DNA from 3 places in the Vibrio sp. Vb0937 genome. Region 2 is predicted to be linked to each of the others. Evidence: predicted binding sites of a transcription regulator. Region 2 holds the regulator's gene; each other region holds the start of a gene.
The links. The regulator CRP, encoded in region 2, controls carbon source genes, mostly activating them, when cyclic AMP is high. The targets are predictions, from matches to a motif close to TGTGANNNNNNTCACA.

Region 1: gltB (glutamate synthase large subunit) is a predicted target of CRP. The motif match lies at 913-928, and genes of this name have one in related genera.
Region 3: deoD (purine-nucleoside phosphorylase) is a predicted target of CRP. The motif match lies at 812-827, and genes of this name have one in related genera.

Annotation. Positions count from the first base shown of each region.
Region 1 covers NZ_JAWOTK010000023.1:26,130-28,337, forward strand. The annotation lists gene R7P67_RS19170 (TIGR01212 family radical SAM protein) at 1-633, opposite strand, end outside; gene gltB (glutamate synthase large subunit) at 1,185-2,208, shown strand, end outside.
Region 2 covers NZ_JAWOTK010000026.1:30,011-32,218, reverse strand. The annotation lists gene R7P67_RS19870 (phosphoribulokinase) at 1-224, shown strand, start outside; gene crp (cAMP-activated global transcriptional regulator CRP) at 465-1,097, shown strand; gene R7P67_RS19860 (DUF1338 domain-containing protein) at 1,234-2,025, opposite strand.
Region 3 covers NZ_JAWOTK010000001.1:425,029-427,236, reverse strand. The annotation lists gene R7P67_RS01935 (YbgA family protein) at 1-547, opposite strand, end outside; gene deoD (purine-nucleoside phosphorylase) at 946-1,656, shown strand; gene R7P67_RS01925 (hypothetical protein) at 1,727-2,208, shown strand, end outside.

The DNA.
Region 1 (2,208 bases), on a different contig from region 2:
GATGCCATCCGTTCCCACGGTCAACACTTTTTGCAGCGTTTCAATATTTTCGGCGCGGGTTTCTTTGGGTAAACCCACAATTAAGTGAGTACAAACCTTGATTCCAAGTGTTCGCGCACGCTTAGTGATTTCGGCATAACACTCAAAGTCATGACCACGATTGATACGTTTTAGGGTGTCATTGTTGGCGGTTTGAAGACCTAGTTCTAGCCAAATTTCATAACCTTGCTGTACATAGCCCGACAGTAAATCCAATACCGCATCAGGGACGCAATCAGGACGCGTCCCCACACAAAGACCAACCATGTCTGCAGCCTTTAGTGCTTCCTCATACATGTTTTTGAGAACTTGTACTTCTGCATAGGTACTGGTGTAGGCCTGAAAATAAGCGAGATACTTCTTCGCTCTGTGAATTTCACCTGCGCGATCTTTTAACTGTTCGTGAATGCTTTTTATCTGGACTTCTTCATCTGCAAACGAAGCCACATTGCAAAATGTACATCCTCCCCGCCCAATCGTGCCATCGCGGTTAGGGCAACTAAATCCACCGTGCAATGTTAACTTATGAACCTTTTCACCGTATCGACGCTGAAGATCTTGGCCGATTGTATTGACCAACTCATGTAACTGCATAAATTCTCACCAACAATAAATCGTAATCAATCTCACTACGATCTGTGTAAATAAATTACATCCCTGCAAGAAAAAACACACAATATTAATCAATTCAAACACCCATCATGCGGGTCAAAATCAATAAACTTGCATAATTAAAGGCAAAAATCGTTCATGTTGCGTAAATGTTAAACTAAAAATGCATAATTAAACGAAAAAATTGGGTCACAACGCCGAGTTTTTCATTGCATTCTGAAGTGACAAAATTGTAGGATACTTACACAACCCCGTTGTTTTTGTGACTTTTATTACAAAGCACACTGCGGGATTTGTCGGTGTTATCCCACTCCTACCTATATAAATCACTAGATAGTGATAATAAATAAAGGGATACCACCAAGGATTGTTTTTCTCGCAAAACTTTTCCTGCGAGATACGGAAAGGAATCAAGACCGGTCAACCTAGATCGGTGGCGATAATAAATATAAAGGACAAGACGTAATCAATAGTCTAGGTAGTATTTGCTGCCCGGTACTTTTGCGTCGACATTGAACTGGAAGGATGTATCTATGGTAGATAGAGAGCAAAATCCACAGGGTCTGTACACTCCGGAACTGGAGCATGACGCTTGTGGTATCGGTTTTGTTGCTCACCTTAAAAACCGTAAATCTCATGAAGTAGTGACTCAAGCATTGGATATGCTGGCTCGCATGGAACACCGTGGTGGTCAAGGTTGTGACCCATGCAGCGGTGACGGTGCGGGTATCTTGTTGCAAAAACCTCATGAATTCCTATTAGAAGAGGCCGTTAAACTAGGCATTAAACTGCCTTCGTTTGAAAAGTATGGCGTTGGTGTCGTTCTTTTCCCAAAAGACGAATACAAACGCGAACAATGCCGTGACATTTTAGAGCGTAATGCCAAACGCTTAGATCTCGAAGTCATCGGCTACCGCGTATTACCAACCGACAACTCCATGATTGGTGCCGATCCACTAAGCACAGAGCCTCAATTTGAGCACGTGTTTATCTCCGGCGGCCCTGGCATCACGCCTGAAGAGCTAGAGCGCAAACTTTACGTACTTCGTAATTACACCGTACGCGTTTGCCTAGAAAGCGTTTCGAACATTGGTGACGACTTCTACATTAACTCCATGTCTTACAAGACATTAGTGTACAAAGGTCAGTTAACGACTGAGCAAGTACCTCAGTACTTCCTCGATCTGCAAAACCCGACCATGGTGACTGCACTGGCACTGGTACACTCTCGTTTCTCTACCAACACCTTCCCGAAATGGCGTCTTGCACAGCCTTTCCGTTACATTGCCCACAACGGCGAAATCAATACAGTTCGCGGTAACTTGAACTGGATGAAAGCCCGTGAAGCAATCCTAGAATCAGACCTGTTCACTCAGGCTGAAATCGACATGCTTCTTCCAATCTGTCAGGAAGGCAGCTCGGATTCATCTAACTTTGACATGGCACTTGAGCTCCTAGTTCTGTCTGGTCGCAGCCTGCCACACGCATTGATGATGATGATTCCTGAAGCATGGCAAGAAAACAAAAACATGGCTCCTAAACGTCGCGCGTTCTATC
Region 2 (2,208 bases):
CACTTAATGCAAAAGGCATCCCTAGTTTGGATGAGAGTTTTGTGGTGATTCGCCTACGCGGTATCAAGAATGTCGACTTCCCATATCTGCTGGCCATGATTGATGGCTCATTCATGTCACGCCACAACACGATTGTCGTACCCGGCGGTAAGATGAGCTTTGCAATGGAGCTCATAGTTCGGCCTATCCTACAACAGCTCATCGAAACAGGGAAAATTGGCTAAAAACCTGCCAGCGAAGATGTTTACTTTTCATACCGTGATCATGTGCACAGTTTTGCTTACAAAATCTCAATCATGGCACGATTAAAATCAAGAAATCGTTTTCGAAAAAGGATACTATTTCTTACCGAAACACAAGAGAGCTTGCAGCATATAAAAAGTGCTCTTATTCTAGTAGGCCTAATTCAGGCTTAGCTAAAATATGGATAGCGCAAGCGTACCCTGCAGAGGAAGTGAGATATTATGGTTCTAGGTAAACCTCAAACCGACCCAACATTAGAGTGGTTTCTTTCACACTGTCATATTCATAAGTACCCTTCAAAGAGCACGCTAATTCACGCGGGCGAAAAGGCAGAAACTTTGTACTACATCGTTAAAGGTTCTGTTGCGGTTCTTATCAAAGACGAAGAAGGTAAGGAGATGATCCTTTCTTACCTAAACCAAGGAGACTTTATTGGTGAACTTGGTCTATTCGAGGAAGACCAAGAGCGCACAGCTTGGGTTCGTGCTAAATCTCCTTGTGAAGTTGCTGAAATTTCTTTCAAGAAGTTCCGTCAGCTTATCCAAGTAAACCCAGACATCCTAATGCGTCTTTCTGCGCAGATGGCTCGTCGTCTTCAAGTAACTAGCCAAAAAGTGGGTGACCTGGCGTTCCTAGACGTAACTGGTCGTATCGCTCAGACGCTTCTGAACCTTGCAAAACAACCAGACGCAATGACTCACCCAGACGGCATGCAAATCAAGATCACTCGTCAAGAAATCGGTCAAATTGTTGGCTGTTCTCGTGAGACAGTAGGTCGTATCTTGAAGATGCTAGAAGAGCAGAACCTAATCTCTGCTCACGGTAAAACCATCGTGGTTTACGGTACTCGTTAATCTCGAACTAGAGTGACACGAACAAAATTATAAAAGCCACCAATGGCAACATTGGTGGCTTTTTATTTACTCATGACCAAATGAGATAGGGTGCAGCGAACACTAATGAGTAAGCTTAACAGGTTAACCCTAAAACTTAGCCATTCGTACTTTCAAAGATTTTGTCAGCTGAAGCGGCCACGAAACCTGGGTACAAATCACCATTTTCCATCGGATAGCGCTTAGCAAATTCATAAAAACCGCCAGGGATAATTTCAGTGCCTTCGCTAAAACGAACCGCTACTTTATCTGCCATGGTCGATGACTGCTCTAGCAACACCTCAGGAGTGCCCTTCACTTCACCACCATTTTCATTAATGGTAAACCCAGCGGTACGCAGATGATCGTTTACCTGCTTCACTTCTTCATATTCATTGAGCTGGTTAACGCTCACCGTGAAGTGGTTTGCTCCGTAACCATGCGCCGCAAGCCAAGATGCGTACTCACTTTCTTTAGCCAACGTTTGGTAATCAGCAAAGCTTAAATCCCACAAGCGTCCACCATGTAAGAATGCGCTATCGTTCAGCTTGTCAGCATCGACTTGTGCCACCAAATTTTTCACAATCTCTTGTAGCTCAGACGAGCACTCTTCAACTTTTAGCTCACTAATAAAGACTTTAGGTTGCTTCGGATCTGGGTGCTCATAGTGCTTAGCAACCAGCTTTTTGCTTTCGAAAACGTAATCACCACACGCCTTGTAACCAATAGCTACAAATGGCTTAGCTAGAGTTTCAATACCAAGAGGCGCGATATTGAAGGTACGTAAAGCTATATGATCATTAATCAGAGGCTCATCTTCTTGAAGCAGCTGATGCACTTTAGCAGCCGAAGGGCAAAGACGTTGAATGTAATCTTGCCATAGCGATTCAAATAACACATCGGGCGTCATAACGACTCCTTGTTACGAGATGTAGAGTTTAAAGGTAAGCGGAAGTTGGCTGCTCGTTCACAACAAAAGTTGTCCAGAATAATGAACGAGCAACCATCAACCTGTGACGGTAAATGCCAGTCAGTCAACACGCTTTTCCGAGTCTTTGCTCACTTTTCGTGTTCTGCCAACGATCACTACAAC
Region 3 (2,208 bases), on a different contig from region 2:
TTTTGCCACGAGTAGGCTCACCATCCATCGAGTCGTAAAAGTCATTTAGACAAAATACTCGAGTGATAAAATTTTCTTTCAATACAGGGTCGTTAAGTCTGCCATCCTCTTCAACAGGCAACCAAGGCATTTTTTGCATCAATGTTTGTGTATACAAGCCAACACCTTCTTTCGCAGCACTGTTCTTGCTGTAAACCTTGACTCGCTCCATGCCACAAGTTGGTGACTTGGCACAAACGATGTAACCACAAAGCTGCTCGCTTTGAAGTTCATCTACTTTATTGGCCGAGTAAGTGAGCATATTGTCGGTATGATCATTTTCTGGATTTTTGGTTTCAACCAATGCAACACGCTCTTCATTAGAAACAAGACGAATTGTTGGACGGGGTACTGGCATACCTACGCCGACTTCAGGGCATACCGAAACAAAGTCAAAATACGGGCTGAGCTCTTTAGTCACAAAGTTGCTCACCTTATGACCAGAGTCAAAACGCACTCGTTCACCCAAAACACACGAACTGATACCTACTTTGATTGAAGATTCCATGATGACGCATCCCTATACAAAAAGTTTTGTTGTATAACTTATAGCAAGCCTTTCCAGATTGTACAAGAAAATAAGTTGTACAATTTAATCGTTTTACTTCACTCGAAAGTATTTCGATCAACCAGCTTTCAGAAAAAAGTTTGGCCCAAAAACAAAGAATTTGTGCGCGCAATCGACAAACTGCTCAAAAGCAAATCGATTGCTCTTTTGGTTTCAACAGATTTAGTTATCAATAGGAGTTGCAGTTTCTAAATGCGTGGTTTTTGTGACTAAGCTCTCAAGGGGCTACTGTACGTCCCGATATTATTGCCTCAACGAAAACGAACAAGTTCAACAGAATTGGTAATAGCGTTCTATAATAGAGGCGTTTTATCAAAACAAAACTTTGGAGAGCACTTATGGCAACCCCACACATTAACGCACAACCAGGTGATTTCGCTGAAACAGTTCTGATGCCAGGCGACCCGTTGCGCGCTAAATACATCGCTGAAACGTTCCTAGAAGATGTGAAACAAGTTTGTGACGTTCGCAACATGTTCGGCTTTACTGGCACTTACAAAGGCAAAAAAGTTTCTGTAATGGGCCACGGCATGGGTATCCCGTCTTGCTGTATCTACGTACACGAGCTAATCGCTGAATACGGCGTGAAAAACGTTATCCGTGTGGGTAGCTGTGGTGCAGTACGTGACGACGTGAAACTAATGGACGTTGTTATCGGTATGGGTGCTTCTACAGACTCTAAAGTTAACCGTATCCGTTTCAACAACCACGATTTCGCAGCAATCGCTGATTACGGTCTTCTAGAAGAAGCAGTTAACCAAGCACGCGCTCAGGAAGTGCCTGTAAAAGTAGGTAACGTATTCTCTGCAGACCTGTTCTACACACCAGAAGCAGACATCTTCGAGAAGATGGAAAAACTAGGCATCCTAGGTGTAGACATGGAAGCGGCTGGTATCTACGGCGTAGCAGCTGACCTAGGCGCGAAAGCACTGACTATCCTGACAGTTTCTGACCACATCATCCGTGGTGAAAAACTAAGCTCAGAAGAGCGTCAGAAGTCGTTCAACGACATGATGAAAGTTGCACTAGAAACTGCAATCAACATCTAAGAACAAATAGTAAGTAATAATTTGCAGCCAGAGTTATGCTGGCTGCCCGAATTATCCCGAGGGGGCGATTGTGTCTAACGGCGAACTGCCAAAAGACGCAGATGGGTTACAACTCAACTTTTGTAAAACATTGGCGTGTGACAACTTTGGATTGAGTGATGCAAAGCGTTACGTTCTGCAACATGCGAACCCTAAGCGTCCGGCGATGGTATGCCGTGAATGTGGAGCTTTCCCCCCCTTACTTAATAATCGCGATGTCGTGAACGAACTTCATCGCCTGCGGCACGTCCACAGTGACGGGTTGCCTGCTTGCCGTAATGATGATTGCGACAACTTTGGACTTTCTGTCCACACTCACAAACACCTCTATCACGCTTTCGGTTACAGTGGCGATCGCCAACGTTACCGCTGTAAAGTGTGTCAAAGTACCTTTGTCGACAAGTGGTCTGGTGCCAACAAGAAGCTTCAGTTTCAAGAGAACTTGATGGGCTTGTTGTTTACGGGATATTCCGTACGAGAAATCTGCCGTAAGCTTAGTATTAACCCAAAAAC